4 regions of the Listeria sp. LM90SB2 genome follow, and region 1 is predicted to be linked to each of the others. Evidence: riboswitches for the same ligand, from Rfam matches in the RefSeq annotation. Region 1 holds a riboswitch; each other region holds the start of a gene.
What was found. A riboswitch is a leader RNA that binds a small molecule or an ion and turns the genes downstream of it on or off. The one in region 1 is predicted to bind S-adenosylmethionine.
Positions count from the first base shown of each region.

Region 2: linked by a shared signal. The riboswitch ahead of metK (methionine adenosyltransferase) and the one ahead of GL301_RS00740 (ABC transporter substrate-binding protein) in region 1 are both predicted to bind S-adenosylmethionine.
Region 3: linked by a shared signal. The riboswitch ahead of GL301_RS03155 (O-acetylhomoserine aminocarboxypropyltransferase/cysteine synthase family protein) and the one ahead of GL301_RS00740 (ABC transporter substrate-binding protein) in region 1 are both predicted to bind S-adenosylmethionine.
Region 4: linked by a shared signal. The riboswitch ahead of GL301_RS01560 (MetQ/NlpA family ABC transporter substrate-binding protein) and the one ahead of GL301_RS00740 (ABC transporter substrate-binding protein) in region 1 are both predicted to bind S-adenosylmethionine.

Region 1 covers NZ_CP046449.1:142,576-147,309, reverse strand. The annotation lists gene GL301_RS00745 (ABC transporter permease) at 1-664, opposite strand, end outside; gene GL301_RS00740 (ABC transporter substrate-binding protein) at 766-2,340, opposite strand; SAM riboswitch class I at 2,427-2,529, opposite strand; gene GL301_RS00735 (GNAT family N-acetyltransferase) at 2,666-2,944, opposite strand; gene GL301_RS00730 ((4Fe-4S)-binding protein) at 2,956-3,189, opposite strand; gene GL301_RS00725 (IMP dehydrogenase) at 3,356-4,734, shown strand, end outside.
Region 2 covers NZ_CP046449.1:1,711,284-1,716,017, reverse strand. The annotation lists gene lapB (surface-anchored adhesin LapB) at 1-927, shown strand, start outside; gene GL301_RS08445 (hypothetical protein) at 960-1,262, opposite strand; SAM riboswitch class I at 1,469-1,577, shown strand; gene metK (methionine adenosyltransferase) at 1,684-2,883, shown strand; gene asnB (asparagine synthase (glutamine-hydrolyzing)) at 3,020-4,734, shown strand, end outside.
Region 3 covers NZ_CP046449.1:657,232-661,965, forward strand. The annotation lists gene GL301_RS03140 (DUF1269 domain-containing protein) at 1-416, shown strand, start outside; gene GL301_RS03145 (formate/nitrite transporter family protein) at 643-1,443, shown strand; gene metX (homoserine O-acetyltransferase MetX) at 1,481-2,587, opposite strand; gene GL301_RS03155 (O-acetylhomoserine aminocarboxypropyltransferase/cysteine synthase family protein) at 2,604-3,881, opposite strand; SAM riboswitch class I at 3,990-4,090, opposite strand; gene GL301_RS03160 (HdeD family acid-resistance protein) at 4,328-4,734, shown strand, end outside.
Region 4 covers NZ_CP046449.1:318,014-322,747, reverse strand. The annotation lists gene GL301_RS01565 (pyridoxal phosphate-dependent aminotransferase) at 1-889, opposite strand, end outside; SAM riboswitch class I at 1,042-1,161, shown strand; gene GL301_RS01560 (MetQ/NlpA family ABC transporter substrate-binding protein) at 1,270-2,091, shown strand; gene GL301_RS01555 (methionine ABC transporter ATP-binding protein) at 2,106-3,122, shown strand; gene GL301_RS01550 (methionine ABC transporter permease) at 3,119-3,781, shown strand; gene GL301_RS01545 (carbon-nitrogen family hydrolase) at 3,871-4,650, shown strand.

The DNA of each region.
Region 1 (4,734 bases):
GACCTTTCGCATAACCAAACAAAACATATTCTTCTTTTAATTGGTTGATGGTATTCGAGCGTACGTAACGATAATATGCCGCACACCCTTGGAAAGTCAGCGTTATAACTGGTAAAATCGCATGCTCCGCCATATCCCAAAAAGAGTCGACCCCAATCGTTCGCATCCCTAGACTTGGAAGCCAACCTAGCTGAATCGAAAATACATCTATTAAAATCATCCCAAACCAAAAAATCGGAATCGAAATCCCAATATATGAAATCCCGTTTAATACTTTATCAATCCACGTATTTTCGTAATTCGCCGCAACTAAACCAAGTGGAATCGATAATAATAGCGTCAGAACAAGCGAAGTTCCCACCAAACCAAGTGTCGCCGGAATTCTCTCTAAAATTTGTTGCAAAACTGGCTGGCTATTCACAATCGAATAACCAAGATTTCCTTGCAACAAGTTTCCAAGCCAAATAAAGTACTGCACATAAATTGGTTGATCAAGTCCTAAACTTTGTCTAATTCGTTCCACATCGTCAGGATTCATATCAGGCGTAACAAAAGAATTCACGGGATCCCCGGGCGCTAATTTTATAAGTGCAAACGAAATAATCGAGATAATAAATAGCATCGGAATAATTTGCAATACGCGTTTTATGATTGTTTTTAGCATAATTTATCTCCTATCTAAAACACTAAAAATGACAAGTAAAAACCTGAACCTGCCAAAAACAAGCATGGCAGGCCAGATTTTTTACGAATGATTTTTAATTATTATTCCGTTAAATATAGTTTAGAAAGATCACGGAACATGGTTACTGGTTGTGGTGTGGCAGCTTTTTGACCACCGTAACGGCTATCAAGAGCTAGCACTGCATTATCATAAGAAATTGGATAAATTACAGCGTCATCAGCAATGGTGTTTTGGATTTTTTCATAGATTTCTTGACGTTCTTTATCGTCTGCAGTTACAGCACCTTTTTCCCAAAGTGCATCTAGATCTTTGTTGTGGTAGTTCGAATAGTTATATGGCGCATCGCTTAGGTATAGGGATTTATACGCATCAGGATCGTTCCCCATGATATAACCATTTAGTGCGATAGAGTAGTCTGCGTTTTTGCGGTCAAGTGTGATGTTGCTTAGTGCATTTGGATCTGTTGGTTTCAAGTCAAGTGTCACGCCGATTTCTTTGTATTGTTGTTGCAAGTAAAGCGCGATACTTTCTTGTGATTTACTGTTGTTTAAATAGTAAACAGTTAGTTTTTGACTTGTATCAAAACCACTTTCTTTTACTAATTTTTTCGCTTTGGCAATGTCTTGGTCGTATGTTTCTACTTTATCCGTGAAATATTTTGTGTTTTCTGTTAGGAACGAGGAAGCTGGTTTTGCGTATTCATCTGAACCGTATGCAGCATCAATGATTTCTTCACGATCAAGCGCATAAGAAAGGGCTTGGCGAAGTTCTTTTGATTTAAGTGCTGGTTGGTTTTCGTTGAATGTTGCATAGCTTAAGCGATTTTCCGGGTAAGTGATAATGTTTACCGCGCTCGCTTTTTCTACTTTGTTTCTATCAGAAGGTTGAATGGATTTTAGGTTGATTTCGCCATTTTGCAGTGCTAAATTAGCAGCGTTTTGGTCTTTTGTGATTCGGAAAGTAACTTTATCCAATTTTGGTTTGCCGTCAAAATAGTCGTTGAATCGTTCTAGGGAAACATATTCGCCTGTTTTGTATTCAACAAATTTGTACGGACCTGAGCCGATTGGATTTTTGTTTTTATCACTTTTCTCGATGTTTTCTACCCCTTCAAAAATGTGTTTTGGAATTGGGAAGAAAGTTTTAATTGTATTTTCAAAGGCTGGAGCAACAGTTGGTAAAGTGAATTTCACCGTTGTGTCGTCTACTGCTTCTACTTTTACAGGTTTATCGTCAAAAACAAAGTTGCCGCGGTTCGGGCTGTTTTGTTTTGTATCTAAAATAGAATTTACAGTAAATACTACATCGTCTGCAGTTAAAGGTTTGCCGTCGTGCCAAGTTAAACCATCTTTTAGTTTCACAGTGTAAGTTAAGTTGTCATCTGAAATATCTAAGCTTTTTGCAAGTGCCGGTTTCCCGTCAACTTCCCAAAATAGCGGTGCGTAAACAGCTTGTTGAATCGTTAATGTTACACGGTCAGAAGCGTAGTTCGGATTGATAACTTCTGGATCCCCAGTAACGCCGATAATTAGAGAGCCGCCGTCTTTCGCTTTGCCTGAACCATTTGCTTTGTCTGAACTAGCGCCAGAGCCTCCGCAAGCCGTTAACACCAAGGCAAAAACCGAGATAACCGCTACTAATAAAAATTTCTTCATCTAACAAAAACTCCCCTCTTTAAGCGCTAAAAAATAACGCTTCCTCTGTTTTTTGGTCAGAATCGAAGCGCCTCATTAAAAGCTACTACTTATCTGCCAGAATATTACTTCTGATCGGAATTAGCATAGAACTTGCGCTCCGCTGCTGGGCTTCACTGGGCCGATTCCCTCCACCGCTCTTGATAAGAAAACGTAATACTATTATTCCTATAAGTTTACTGTGAATTAAAGATACACTGAAACAAAGCAGATGTCAAGAAGAGAAAACCGGAATTCTAAAATTTTTTATAAAAATAGACTAGGCATAAAACCTAGTCTACACTTCTTATTTTGCAGCTTGTACTTCTTGATATTCCGGCTTCTTAGCAAATTCTGCTTTCGCAAACGGACAAAGCGGAACAATTTTCTTTCCTTCTGTTTTCGCTTTTTCGACCGCACGTTTCACAAGTTCTTGCGCTATTCCCTGACCTCGAGCCGCATCATCAACGCCTGTATGGTCAATAATAAACATATCTTCCCCAGTTGGCACAAAAGTCACTTCACCAACCTCGACTCCTTCATCATTTACCGCATAAATTCTATTTTCACCGTTTTTATATTCCATCTGATATCCTCCTATTTTTCGATATATTGAAGCGCTCCACTCGGGCAAGTATGAATCACCCGTTTCGCTTCTTCTTTCGATACATTATCCGGCATAATCCATGGTTTTCTATCCAAATTAAAAAGTTCTGCGTTACCTTTTACACAATTACCCGAATGCTCGCAAATATTTGTATTAAAATAAATATCTACCTCCGCCCCGCGATACTTCCGGTAGCCACGTTCTAGCAATGTTTCTTCGTCCATCTGATTACCTCCTTCGCCAAAGTTTCTCTACCTTTCATCTATTCCACTCTTCCCCCAAAAGAAAACGTCCGAAAAAGCTCCCCCAATCATTGACTTTCCATCCAGTTATTGAAATAATAAAGATATTTTATAAATTCATTTAAAAATAGAAGAAGGAGTGGAAATAATGGCATTTTATTTTGAAGAACCGTCCCGCACATTTAGTGAATTTTTACTTGTCCCAGGCTACTCATCCGCTGAATGTGTTCCAACAAATGTTAGCTTAAAAACACCAATCGTAAAATTTAAAAAAGGGGAAGAATCTGCTATCACAATGAACATTCCGCTTGTTTCCGCAATTATGCAAGCTGTTTCTGATGATAATATGGGGATTGCGCTTGCGACAGAAGGTGGCGTATCATTCATCTTCGGCTCCCAGTCCATCGAAAGTGAAGCTGCAATGGTTTCTCGCGTGAAAAATCATAAAGCTGGTTTCGTTATTAGTGATTCCAACATCAGCCCTGACAAAACACTTCAAGACATCCTTAATTTAAAAGAAAAAACGGGTCATTCTACAGTAGCAGTTACAGAAGACGGCACAGCGCACGGTAAATTACTTGGAATCGTGACAAGTCGCGACTACCGCGTAACGCGCATGAGCCCTGATGAAAAAGTAGCAGATTTCATGACTCCTTTCGAAAAATTAGTTACTGCTAACAAATCGACCACTTTAAAAGAAGCTAACAACATTATTTGGGACAACAAATTAAATGCCCTACCACTTGTAGACGATAACGAGCACCTAGTCCATATGGTATTCCGCAAAGACTATGACTCTAATAAAGAAAATAAATTAGAACTACTTGATTCCTCCAAACGTTACGTTGTTGGAGCTGGTATTAACACGCGCGACTACGAAGAACGTGTTCCCGCTCTAGTTGAAGCTGGCGCAGATATTCTGTGTATCGATTCCTCTGAGGGTTACTCCGAATGGCAAAAACGCACACTTGACTACGTTCGCGGTAAATACGGCGATACGGTCAAAGTTGGCGCAGGGAATGTTGTTGACCGCGATGGTTTCCGTTATCTTGCAGAAGCTGGCGCAGATTTCGTTAAAGTTGGCGTTGGTGGTGGTTCCATTTGTATCACGCGTGAACAAAAAGGTATCGGACGCGGGCAAGCAACTGCACTAATTGATGTGGCTAAAGCACGCGATGAATATTTTGAAGAAACAGGTGTATATATTCCAATTTGTTCTGATGGTGGAATTGTTTATGACTACCACATGACGCTAGCTCTAGCAATGGGCGCTGACTTTATCATGCTTGGTCGTTATTTCTCTCGTTTTGACGAAAGTCCTACTAATAAAGTGAATTTAAACGGCACGTATATGAAAGAATATTGGGGTGAAGGAGCTAACCGCGCGCGCAACTGGCAACGTTATGACCTTGGCGGCGACAAGAAATTATCTTTTGAAGAAGGCGTAGATTCTTATGTTCCTTACGCTGGATCTTTGAAAGACAATGTTGCCATCAGCCTTAGCAAAGTACGCTCTACTATGTGTAA
Region 2 (4,734 bases), 1.3 Mb from region 1:
ACAGCTGACCAATCAATCACTTACGAAAGAGGCATTACAAAAACAGAGCAAGCATTCTACACCGATATTAATGCCGCAACAAGTGACAACAGCGCAATCAGCTCTGATTTTTCGAAAATCGATTTAACAAAAACAGGAAATTATGAAGTCTTACTCCAAGCAACGGATCAAAGTGGAAACAAAGCATTGCCACTTAAAATTAATGTGCTAGTTCAAGATACTATCGCTCCGGTTATAAAAACAACCAGCCGAGAAATAACAAACGAGCGTGGTGTACCAATGACCGAACAACAACTACTTGCAAGAATTGGCGCCAATACAGATGACGGTTCCAAAATAACCACCGATTATAACCCTGCAATTGTTAACACATCAGGGGATTATCTAGTTCATCTGTATGCTGTTGATGCCGCAGGGAACCAAGCCACACCTGTAGAAATTACTATTCATGTAAAGGATACTACCGCGCCAATCATTACGGCAGATAAGAAAATTAGTTATCCTGTTGGAACAGATAAAACGGTAACGGAATTTTTACAAGACATTCATGCTACAACGGACGATGGTTCTAAAATCACGACAGATTTCGATCCAAATATGTTGAAAACAAAAGGAACATATACTATCCACTTAAATGCAGTAGATGCAGACGGGAATAAAGCTAAGACAATCGATGTAAGCCTCACAGTAGAAGAGAAAGTGACGCCGCCGACACCACCGACACCAGATGATGGTGGAAATAATACGAATAACGGCAGCAATGGGACAAATGATAGAAACGCCAATATAACGGTAAATCCTACCAAGCAAAATACTACCGCTACAAATGAAAGCATCCCAGCATTAGGTGATACAACATCAACTATTCCAGTTATCGTAGGTATGTTCCTTTTAGCCACTTCACTTGTTCTTATTAGACGCAAATAAAAAAAGCTAGCGACAAACATGTCGCTAGCTTTTTAGGCTGTTTTAGCTTTTTTCTTTTGTTTAGGTTTTTTTGACTTTCTGGAAATAAAACGAACGAGGCTAATAATAAGAGATACAACATATTCACCGAATGAACCGATGAATATGGCAATAGCTATTTCTGTTTGGGACATCCCGCCGCCGTAAAAACTAATGAAAAATACCACACCACTTGCAATTAGTCCCATAGTTGCTAGGAAATATTTAAACCAATATAAACGAAAAACAAAATCAAATAAACATAAAACTGCTAAAAATCCAAGAAAAATAATCAAGGATAGTGGAATTAAACTCATAGTTACAATCTCCTTTAGTTAAGTAAAACATCTTTTTTATCCATCTATCATACCACAGGTTACAAATAATGATAAGTGAAAAAATAATGAACGCTAATTTTCAGCTAATTTTAGCGGATAGATGACTGTTTTATCATAACACAAAACCGAATTATTATTGCATCTGGCACCAGTTTATGGTATTCTATCTTAGAATTAAAATTTATCTCTTATCCAGAGCGGTAGAGGGACTGACCCTTTGAAGCCCAGCAACCTACACATATAAGTGAAAGGTGCTAATCTGTTGCAGGAGTATTATCTTCTGAACGATGAGAGCAAAGGTATAATTATAGCCTTTCTCTATTCGTGCGCGTTTTGTGCAAAATAGAGAGAGGCTTTTTATATGAGACGTATTTGGAGAGAATTGAAGGAGGAAAATAAATTGGCTAAGAACCGTCATCTATTTACATCAGAATCGGTTTCTGATGGACATCCAGATAAAATTGCAGATCAAATATCTGATGCAATTTTAGATGCAATTATTTCAAAAGATCCGGACGCACGTGTCGCTTGTGAGACTACTGTGACAACGGGTTTAGTATTAGTAGCAGGTGAGATTACCACCTCTGTTTATGTGGATATTCCTAAAATCGTGCGTGATACAATTAAAGAAATCGGCTATACACGTGCAAAATATGGTTTCGATGCAGAAACGTGTGCCGTTTTAACAGCGATTGATGAACAATCCCCAGATATTGCGCAAGGAGTCGACGAAGCACTAGAATCAAGAAGTGGTAAGGAAATCGATGCGGCTATTGAAGCAATCGGAGCGGGAGACCAAGGATTAATGTTCGGTTTTGCAACAGATGAAACAGAAGAATTAATGCCACTGCCAATCTTTTTAGCACATGGCTTAGCACGTAAGTTAACAGAATTACGTAAAACAAATAAATTAGACTACTTGCGTCCCGATGCGAAAACACAAGTAACGGTGGAATACGATGAATTTAATCAACCAGTTCGGATTGATACAATTGTTGTTTCGACGCAACATCATCCGGACATTACGCAAGAGCAAATCGCAAAAGACTTGCACACGTACCTTTTCCCAGAAGTGATTGATGCCTCTTTCTTAGATGAAGATACGAAATACTTTATTAATCCAACTGGTCGCTTTGTTATTGGTGGTCCTCTTGGCGATGCGGGCTTAACTGGGCGTAAAATTATCGTGGATACATACGGTGGTTATGCGCGTCACGGCGGGGGAGCGTTCTCCGGTAAAGATCCGACCAAAGTTGACCGATCGGGCGCTTATGCTGCAAGGTATGTAGCTAAAAATATCGTTGCTGCAGGACTTGCTAAAAAAGTAGAAGTACAAGTCGCGTATGCTATCGGAGTTGCTCGTCCAGTTTCCATTTCGATTGACACATATGGAACAAGTGACTATTCAGAACAAGAATTAATTGATGGCGTTAATGAGCTATTTGATTTACGCCCAGCTGGGATAATTCATATGCTTGATTTGCGTCGCCCAATTTATCGTCAAACAGCTGCATTTGGTCATTTTGGCCGTAGCGATCTTGATTTACCTTGGGAAAGAACCGATAAAGCAGAAGCCTTAAAAAAATTAATCGTAAAATAAGCTTAACCGAACATTTCTTGTAAGGAATGTTCGGTTTTTTTCTTTCCTAAACAGTGCAAAGAAAGTCTAGTTATGATATGATAGACGTTGTGAAAAAAAGATAAAATGATTATCTATATAGAGGAGAAATGTTACCATGTGTGGATTTGTAGGATGCGTACATGACCGCATTACAGAAATTACTGGCGCTGATAAAGAAACCTTTAGACAAATGAACAGTATGATTACGCACCGTGGGCCAGATGATGAAGGATACTTCACAGATGATCACGTGCAGTTTGGTTTCCGCCGTTTAAGTATTATTGATGTAGAAAACGGTCATCAACCGTTAACGTATGAAAATGAACGTTACTGGATTATTTTTAATGGAGAAGTTTATAACTATGTGGAACTCCGTGAGCAATTAGTTGCTGAAGGAATGACATTTGAAACCGAAAGTGATACCGAAGTAATTATCGCTACATATGCGAAATACAAAGAAAAAACAGCAGAACGTCTTCGTGGGATGTTTGGTTTCGTTATTTGGGATAAACAAGAAGAACTTGTTTACGGCGCACGCGACCCATTTGGCATTAAACCATTTTTCTATGCAGAAGAAGATGGCAAATTGTTCATGGGTTCTGAAAAGAAATCCATTCTACATGCTTTAAAAGAAAAAGAATTGGATGAAGTTTCATTACAAAACTATATGACTTACCAATTCGTTCCAGAACCAGATTCCTTAACTAAAAATGTAAAACGTTTAGAACCAGGACATCAGTTCACGAAGAAAATTGGTCAACCAATGGAAATTACTACTTATTGGAAAGCATCTTTTGCACCAGTAACTAAATCAGAAGACGCATGGATTAAAGAAGTGCGTGACGTAATGTACGATTCTGTAAAAATGCATATGCGCTCTGATGTACCAGTTGGTTCATTCCTATCTGGTGGTATTGATTCATCGATTATTGCTGCGATTGCTAAAGAATATCATCCTGCAATCAAAACATTCTCTGTTGGTTTTGAACGCGATGGTTTCAGTGAAATCGATGTCGCAAAAGAAACAGCAGACAAACTTGGCGTAGAAAACATTAGTTATGTTATCTCACCTGAAGAATATATGAAAGAATTACCAAAAATTGTTTGGCATATGGATGATCCACTTGCTGATCCAGCTGCTATTCCGCTTTACTTCTTATCAAGAGAAGCGCGCAAACAAGTAACGGTTGCATTGTCCGGTGAAGGTGCAGATGAACTTTTCGGTGGTTATAACATTTATAACGAACCGAATTCCCTTGCGATGTTTAACAAAATGCCAAGCGTATTTAAATCAATGCTAAATAGCGTGGCGCGCATTATGCCAGAAGGTATGCGTGGTAAAAGTTTCTTAGAACGTGGAACCACTCCGATGGAAGAACGCTATATCGGAAACGCCAAAATGTTCACGGAAAAAGAAAAACAAATTTTACTTCCAAAATATCAAGCTGGTCATGACTATACGAACATTACAGATCCATTTTATGCAGAAACAACGAATTATCATCCTGTAGAAAGAATGCAGTACATTGATATTCATACGTGGCTTCGCGGAGATATTCTTCTCAAAGCTGACCGCATGACGATGGCTAATTCGCTGGAAGTCCGTGTACCTTTCCTTGATAAAGAAGTGTACAATGTGGCAAGAAATATTCCAGATACAATGAAAACAACCAATGGAACAACAAAATATATCTTACGTAAAGCGGCAGCAACATTTGTACCAGAACACGTACTTAACCGCCGTAAACTAGGATTCCCAGTACCAATTCGTCACTGGTTAAAAGACGAAATGAACGCTTGGGTTAAAAACATCATTAAAGAATCACCAAC
Region 3 (4,734 bases), 510 kb from region 1:
AACATGAGCCAGGAAATAAACTTGTTGCACAAGATTTTCTTGATTTTACTGGTGCCGATAAAAATATGAAAGATAGCCTTATTGGTATGTTAATTGGTATTTTAGGCGGTCCATTTGGTATTTTAATTGGTTGGATGGTCGGCGCAATCGTTGGTTCCATGCGAGATGCTGGCGAAGTGAAAGATGCTTTAAATGTATTTGAAAGAACATTAAAAACAATTCCAGAAGGTTCTACAGGTGTCATCCTTATTGCGACAGAACAAGAATTAGCAAATGTAAACGACGTAGCAATGGATGAGTTACACGGGCGTGTGCAACGTATGGATGAAGCTATCGTAGCTCAAGAAATCAAAAGCGCACAAGAAACAGAAGGAAAAGCAAAAGATTCTGCTAAAAAACATTGGTTTAGTAAATAAAAATATTTCAAACGAGGACAGAGAAATCTGTTCTCGTTTTTTGTGTTTTAAGAGTGTGAAAACGGGGAAATTAACAACATAAAACACCCAGATAGAAAAAAATTCAAGATGGTAACGCTTAACTCATTTTTATTTTCTGAAAACTATTTGCATCAAATTAAAAACATGCTACAATAAACAAGTTGTGAATTTCACAAGAAAATTTTTTGTTTGGAGATGAAATAATTTGGATGTGGAAAGTAGTCCATTAATGCAGAAAATTGATTATAGTACGCGCAAAAAAATTGATTTAGTAAATAATAGTATTCTTCGTTATATCGTGCGCGCGATGTTAGCATGTTTATTCTTGACACTAGGGACTGCGGTCGCTGTAATGATTGGTGATAAAGTTGATCATTTCGCTCCAGGACTTGGTAAAATCACGTATGCATTTATGTTTAGTTGGTCGCTCGTTATGATTATTTATATGAATGCTGAGCTTGGTACTTCTAACATGATGTATATGACAACTGGTGTTTATCAAAAAATTGTTAAACCAGGAAAAGCATTACAAATTTTGCTTTTATGTATTGTTTGTAATTTATTGGGTGGAATTCTTGCCGGGTACTTAGTTTCCCTAACATCCGTTTTCCATAATTTACCTGCTGACCATTTCTTATTTACTGCTGTTAGCGGTAAGCTTGAAAAAGCGCCACTACAAATTTTTGTAGAAGGTATTTTCGCCAATATTGTTGTAAATACGGCCGTGCTTTGTACACTTCGAATGAAAGATGATGCTGGTAAAGTCATTGCGATGATTTTCATTATTTTCATCTTTGCATTCTTAGGATTTGAGCACGTTATCGCCAACTTCTCCTCTTTCTCATTAGCATTTTTCGCTTCTGGTGGAACACTTGCTGCAATGACAGCGGGCAATGTGACCGTCAATTTAGTACTTGCTTTACTTGGGAATTTTGTGGGTGGAGGCCTTGTTATCGGACTCGGCTATGCTTGGCTTAACCGAACGAAATCAATTTATAAAGACTAATTAAAGGAGACCCCGGAAATTTTCCGAGGTCTCTTTTTTATATACTTTTAACAGGTAAATTACTTAAAAATGACCGAATGAGCGGTTCGAATTTCGGCACTTCTTTTTCAACTAGAAAAGCGTCATGACCGTATTCGGAGGCCACTTCATGATAAGTAACCGGCACATCCCATTCTTTTAAAAGCTCGTAACCGCGGCGCAAATCATGAATTCGGAAAAGTTGATCTGTCGTGATGCCAATGAGCAAATACGGAATTTTAATTTTCGCAAAGGCAGGCAAATCGTCTTTCGCGGGAGCAGTAACATCGAATAAATCAATTGCCTTTGTTAAATATAAGTAGCTATTCGCGTCAAATCGCTCGACAAAAGTATCCCCTTGATATTGCAAATACGATTCAATTTGAAAATGCTCTTTTGAGAAAGCGGCAGGAGAAGACTCGGCGACAGTGAAACGTTCAAAGCGTTTCGAGAAAAGTTCGCTCGTCCGGTAAGTCATCATCCCAACCATTCGCGCAGTAGCAAGTCCGCCCTCAGGTTGACCAACATAGTTGCCCCCATTAAAGTCAGGGTCGTTCAAAATCGCCATGCGCATAATCAAGTTGTAACCAATCGCATCAGGCCCAGCAGCAAGCGGGGAGGCGATATTGATAATGCTATCCGTGATATCGGCATAATCAATCGCCCATTCCGTCGCCTGCATACCACCCATCGATCCGCCAATCACTGAAACAATTCGCGTAACCCCAAGTTGCTCCAAAAGTTCACGCTGCACTTTAATAATATCTTTAATCGAAAAACCTGGAAACTGTAAGCGGAAAGGCTCGCCAGTTTTTGGATTAATCGAAGAAGGTCCAGTCGTGCCACTACAACCACCAAATACATTGGTGCAAACCAGAAAATATTTGTCTGTATCAATCGTTTTCCCCGGACCAATATAATCATCCCACCAACCAGGAGCGTCACTCTCAAAATGTTTCGCCGCATGTGCCGTCCCAGTAAGGGCGTGTTCTAATAAAATGCAATTATCGCGTGAGGCGGAAAGTGTCCCGTATGTTTCATAGCCGACTAAAACAGGGCTTAATGTTTCTCCATTTTCAAGCAGAAGAGGACTTTTTTGAAATAGTTCTTTTTGTTGTAAGGTCACTTCTCTTCACTTCCTCCTAAATTTGCTCTAATGCTTTCGTTAAATCTTGGATAATATCATCGGCATTTTCGATTCCGATAGATAGGCGAATGGACTCTGGTTTCACGCCAGCTGTTAATTGTTGTTCTTCGCTTAGTTGTTGATGGGTTGTGGAAGCTGGGTGGATGATAAGCGATTTTGCATCACCAACATTCGCTAAATGCGAGAATAATTCCACGGATTCAATCACTTTTTTACCAGCCTCGTAGCCACCTTTAACCCCAAATGTGAAAATGGAGCCAGGTCCTTTTGGTAAATATTTTTGGGCTAATTCGTGGTATTTGTTGTCGCTCAAACCTGGATAATTTACCCAAGCTACTTTTGGATGGTCATTTAAGAAATTGGCAACTTGTTTCGCATTTTTCACGTGTTGCTCAAGGCGTAAGGATAGTGTTTCTAGGCCTAAAATGAGTAAGAAGGCGTTGAACGGAGAAAGTGCTGCGCCAGTATCACGAAGGAGTGAGACGCGTAGTTTGGTAATATAAGCCGCCGCGCCAACGTCATTTGTATAAGACAAGCCGTTGTAGCTATCATCTGGTACCACTAGCTTTGGAAATTTGCCATTTGCCCAGTTAAATTTACCTGAGTCAATAACCGCACCACCAATTGCAACCCCGTGACCACCAATGAATTTTGTTGCCGAGTAAACGACGATATCTGCGCCAAAATCAAACGGGCGATTCAAATAAGCGGTCGCGAATGTGTTGTCAACGATGAGCGGGATATCGGATGCGTGCGCAATTTCTGCTACTTTTTCGATATCGACAATATTAATATCAGGATTCCCAATTGTTTCTATAAAAACAGCTTTCGTATTATCTTTAATCGCTTTTTCAAAATTTTCAGGTTCATTAGGGTCAACAAACGTTACGTCAATCCCAAAAGTTTTAAACGTATGGGAAAATAGCGTGTGCGTTCCGCCATAGAGTGTTGCGGCTGCGACGATATGATCTCCGGAACCCGCAATATTTAAAATAGAGTAAGTAATAGCAGCCATCCCAGAAGCAGTTGCAACCGCACCAATACCGCCTTCAAGTAGCGTTAACCGTTCTTCTAAAACAGCTGTAGTCGGATTCATAATTCGTGTATAAATATTTCCAGTTTCTTGTAAACCAAATAAGGCTGCGGCATGTTCCGGGCTATCAAATGTGTATGACGTCGTTTGATAAATTGGTACGGCTCTAGAATGCGTATCTCCGTCCGGTGTGTGTCCGCCGTGTACTTGAATTGTTTCGAATTTATACTCATTACTCATAAAATCCACTCCTCTTTAATATGTATTTATCAGTAATTTCCATCAAAAAACCTCCCTAGCAGTATATAAGCCGCCAGAGAGGATAGAGTTTCCTAAACTTGGATTTCCGACTTATCTTTCAGAATATACTGCTGGAATTAGCACCGTGAAAATAAATTCCGGTTGCTAAGGCTTCAAAGGGCCAGTCCCTCCACCTTTCGTGATAAGAAAATACTATTAAATTAAGTTATATATTACGCTGGATGCCATCAATTGTCAACTATGTGCTGAAAAAGTCTAAAATTAGTACTTTTTGTGTTGAATTTGTGACAACGATGTTTTTTTGCCAGAATAATTTTTTTTAAAAGGTTTTAAATCCATTTTTTAGGCTATTATAGTTAAGACTAATTATATTTCATTAAAAATGGGGTTGAATTAGAAAAAACAAAGGGGAGTTGAAATAAAAAATGAAGACTTTTACACGAATTCTTGTTTTATTAGCGGGGATTGCAATGATTATACTAGGGGTTTGGTTCTTATTCCATCCAGGAATTTCATTATTAACCTCGACATTAATGTTTGGTTTCTTATTACTGATTTCTGGTATTTTCCACACAATCTCTTACTTTTCAGACAGAAAATCACAAAATGTTTCTGGCTGGGTACTAGCTGACGGGATTTTATCCATCTTACTAGGTTTCTTGCTATTATTTAATGAATTTGACGGAACTTTAACACTCGTATTACTTTTCGGTATGTGGGTATTATTTGCTGGTATTATGCGTACAATTGGCGCATTCACTGCCAAACAAAACAACGTACAAGGCTGGGGCTGGATTTTAACAATCGGTATTATCGGCATTATTGTTGGTTT
Region 4 (4,734 bases), 180 kb from region 1:
AACGAGCGGTTAATTCACCCACACAAGTCTGATCTCCTGTTAAAGCTTCGATTGCAGCATCTTGAATCCCTGGAAAAAGACTTACATACATATGATCTTGAATAAGATTAATAGCTTCAATAACTTCGCTGTTCCCAACTGCAAAACCAACGCGCCAGCCAGCCATATTATATGTTTTCGAAAGTGTATAAAGTTCAATTCCAACTTCTTTTGCACCGTTTGTTTCTAAAAAACTAATTGGTTTTTTACCGTCAAAGCCAATACCTCCATATGCGAAATCGTGCGCAACAACGATATTATGATTCTTGGCAAAAGCGACTGTTTCTTCAAAGAAATCTGCCGTAGCCACAGCGCCAGTTGGATTATTAGGATAATTTAAATACATTAATTCAGCTTTTTCAGCTATGTCTTCTGGAATTTTAGTGAAATCTGGTAAAAAATTATTTGCGGCAATAAGCGGCATTTTTTCAAATTGAACTTCACCTAACACTACTCCTGACAAATAATCAGGATAGCCCGGATCAGGTAAAAGCATCGTATCACCTGGATCCATCAAACACATCGGCAGCTCCACTAAACCTGTTTTTGTCCCAAACAAAATAGCTACTTCCGTGTTTGGATCAATTGTTACATTATATTCACGCGCGTAAAAATCCGCAGCGGCTTGTTTTAGTTCGTGTTTTCCTCGAAATAAAGAATATTTGTGGTTAAGTGGTTTTTCTGAAGCTGTTTTCATTGCTTCCACAATATGTTTGGGTGTTGGCTGGTCTGGGTTTCCTTGTCCTAAATTAATGACATCATGCCCTTCTGCCACCTTTTTTCCAACTTTTTCAACAAGGCTAGAGAAAAACTGATCTGGTAAATTTTGCAAGCGTTTGGAAATTTTCATTTTACACCCGTCCTTTTCAAGTTTCATTGATTAAAATAGTAAAGTTTTCTGAAGTATTTGTCCAGTATGATTTTTTTAAAACTTAAAAAAGCATTGACAAATTAAGGTAATGTGCGTATATTTTTAACTAACAGGTTTTTCTAAAATATTTTCTCTTATCGAGAGCGGCAGAGGGACTGGCCCGATGAAGCCCGGCAACCTAACTTTATTTAAGCGTAAAGTGAAGGTGCTAATTCCAGCAAAATGGTGTATTCCATTTTGGTAGATAAGAGGAGCTGGATATGTTCGACTTTCCACTTCTCTATTCTAAATAGAGAAGTTTTTTATTGTTTTCATGAATAAATCTGGATAATCACACAACATACTAGGGAGGAAAAAAGATGAGAAAATTAACAAAAGGGTTAGGAATTTTACTTGCATCAAGTCTTGTTTTAGGATTAGCAGCATGTGGAGGAGGCAGTGACGACAAAGCCTTAAGCACAGAAAAAATTACAATTGGAACAACAGCAGGACCTCACCAACAAATCGCTGAAGAAGTTCAAAAATTAGCGAAAAAAGACGGTCTTGAAATCAAAATCAAAACATTTGATGATTATAACACGCCAAATACAGCTTTAAATGATGGTGATTTGGATGCGAATAACTACCAAACAATTCCATTTTTAGAGCAACAAAAGAAAGATAAAGGCTACAAATTAGACGTTGCTTTTAAAACAGTAGCATTCCCAATGGGCATTTACTCCAACGATATTAAAGACTTGAAAAATCTTAAAAAAGGCGACAAAATTGCCGTTCCAAATGATCCAAGTAACGAATACCGTGGTTTAAAACTGTTTGAAGATGCTGGCGTTATTAAATTAAAAGATGGTGTGGAAGAAAAAGCAACGAAAAAAGACATTGCTGAAAACCCGCTTGACCTTGAAATCGTTGAACTTGAAGCTTCTCAAATACCTGCACAATTAGATGAAGTTGCAGCCGCAGCTATCAATACTAACTTTGCAATGGGCGCTGGACTTTCTATTAATAAAGATGCCATTTACCACGAACCTACAAAAGACAATCCATATCCAAACGTTTTCGTTGTTCGTAGTGCCAACAAAGACGATGAAGTCGTAAAAACATTAGAAAAATATTACCATTCAGATGAAGTAAAAGCATTTATTGAAAAAGAATTTAATGGGTCTGTAGTACCTGCATTCTAGGGAGTTGTTTTATTTTGATCGAATTACATCAAGTTTCAAAATCATTTAACGTAAATGGAAAAACCGTAGAAGCCGTCAAAAATGTTTCTATTACAGTAGAAAAAGGAGAAATTTTCGGTGTCGTTGGTTACAGTGGCGCCGGGAAAAGTACCCTTGTTCGTTGCATCAACCTGCTTGAACGTCCAGATGCCGGCCAAGTTGTGATTGATGGGAAGAACTTATCTACCCTATCAAGCAAAGAACTTCGTGTCGCTCGCCGGAAAATCGGCATGATTTTCCAAGGATATAACCTACTAAAAACCGCAACTGTCTATGATAACATTGCCAAACCATTAAAATTAGAAGGCGTTTCAAAAGACGAAATCGAGACGCGCGTAAATAAATACTTGTCAATTGTTGGCTTAGAGGATAAACGAAACAACTATCCAAGCCAACTTTCTGGCGGTCAAAAACAGCGTGTGGCGATTGCTCGTGCTCTTGCGCATGAGCCAGAAATTCTCTTAAGCGATGAAGCAACAAGCGCCTTGGACCCTGAAACAACAGAAGCAATTTTGCAACTGTTACTTAAAATTAATGCGGAACTCGGCATTACGATTTTCTTAATTACACATGAACTTGATGTCATTCAACGTATTTGTGACCGGGTTGCTGTAATGGAAAATGGTCATTTAGTGGAACAAGGTACGGTTCTTGATATTTTCACGAAAGCAAAACACGCGACAACCAAGCGCTTTGTGGGATCGGAAGCTAGTTTCGATATCCCGCAAGATTTGCTTGAAAAATATGTTGCGACTGGGAAATTGGTTTCTCTTCATTTTATTGGAGACGAAGCGGATGAACCTGCGCTCGCTCTTGTATCACGTAAATTCGACGTTCTTCCAAGCATTTTAGCTGGGGGAATTGATCATTTGAAAAACGGAACACTTGGAAAACTGCTCGTTCATTTAAAAGGGGACGAAGTTGAATACAGTAAAGCTATTTCTTATTTGAAAGAATCTGGAGTCGTTGTTGAGGAGGTCGAGTTACTATGAGTTTGTTTTTTGAAGAATGGGGCCCGATACTTTGGCAAGGATTTCTAGAAACGCTTACGATGACTGGGATTACACTCGTGATTTCACTTGCGATTGGTTTACCACTTGGCGTATTTTTAACATTAACGCGTAAAGGTGGTCAATCAGAAAACCTGGTTGCCTACAGTATTCTAAACTGGGTTATTAATATTTTACGTTCATTACCGTTTATTATTTTGTTATTCTTAATGATTCCCGTAACACGGTTTGTTGTTGGGACTACTATTGGGATTCAAGGGGTTATTATGCCACTTGTGGTATTTACGGCACCTTATATTGCCCGTTTAATGGAGTCCGCCCTTTTGGAAGTGGACCGTGGAGTTGTGGAAGCCTATCAAGCTATGGGAATTTCTACACCAAAAATCATTTGGAGTGTCGTTATTCGCGAAGCTCGGTCTGGTATCGTTCTTGGCTTAACTATCGCTACAATCGGTCTAATCGGCGCGACTGCAATGGCTGGACTTGTTGGTGCTGGCGGACTCGGAACAATTGCTTACCAATATGGTTTCCAACGTTTCGAACCAACTGTCATGTATACAACCATTATTATTTTAATTATCATGGTACAAGCACTACAATCATTCGGTAATTTCTTATCTAGACGTCTTAAAAAAGATTAATTCACTACTTAGAGCTTGGTGCGAAGTGTTCCAATATGGACTCGTCACCAAGCTTGTGTTATTTTTAAAAGAAAAAGGGAGCGAAGAACATGTGGAAGTTGGCATTATGTCAAACTGATGTAGTTTTTAAATATCCTGATGCAAACTATGCACGGATTGAAAAAGCTATAGTTGAAGCTGCAAAAAATGGGGCAGATATCGCAGTTTTACCAGAAATGTGGAATACAGGTTATGCTTTAAATGAATTAGCTGGGGTTGCTGATTTAAATGGGGAGAGAACGAAAGAATTTTTAGCAACACTTTCTGAAAAACACCAAATTGCTATTATCGGTGGCTCGGTCTCTATTTCGGAAGGAACCAAATTTTCTAATACAATGTATGCTTTCGACAAATATGGTGGACTACTTTCTTCATATAAGAAGGTTCACTTATTTCAGCTTATGAATGAGCATCTCTATTTAGAGGCTGGGAATGATAAAAATCTATTTCGACTGGACGGTGTTTCTTGCGCTGGTTTCATTTGCTATGATATTAGATTTCCAGAATGGATTCGCAAACACACTTCAGAAGGATCGGAAGTCATTTTTGTTTCAGCTCAGTGGCCAGCCGAACGTGTTACTCAGTGGGAGCAACTACTTATTGCACGCGCTATTGAAAATCAAGCTTTTGTCGTTGCAGTCAATCGAGTTGGCGATGATCCTAATAATCATTTCAATGGGCACTCACTTGTGATTGATCCACTTGGAAATATTGTCGCTCATGGCGGTGAAGACGAAGGAAATATTTATGCTGAGATTGACTTAAAACTTGTTGCTGAAACGCGAGGCATCATTCCAGTTTTCACAGATAGACGACCTGAGCTTTACTAAATAGCTAAAAGATGCAAAATAATATTTTTTGCATCTTTTTCTCATTAAATGTTCATATTATCGGCAAAAAAGTGGCAATTTGGT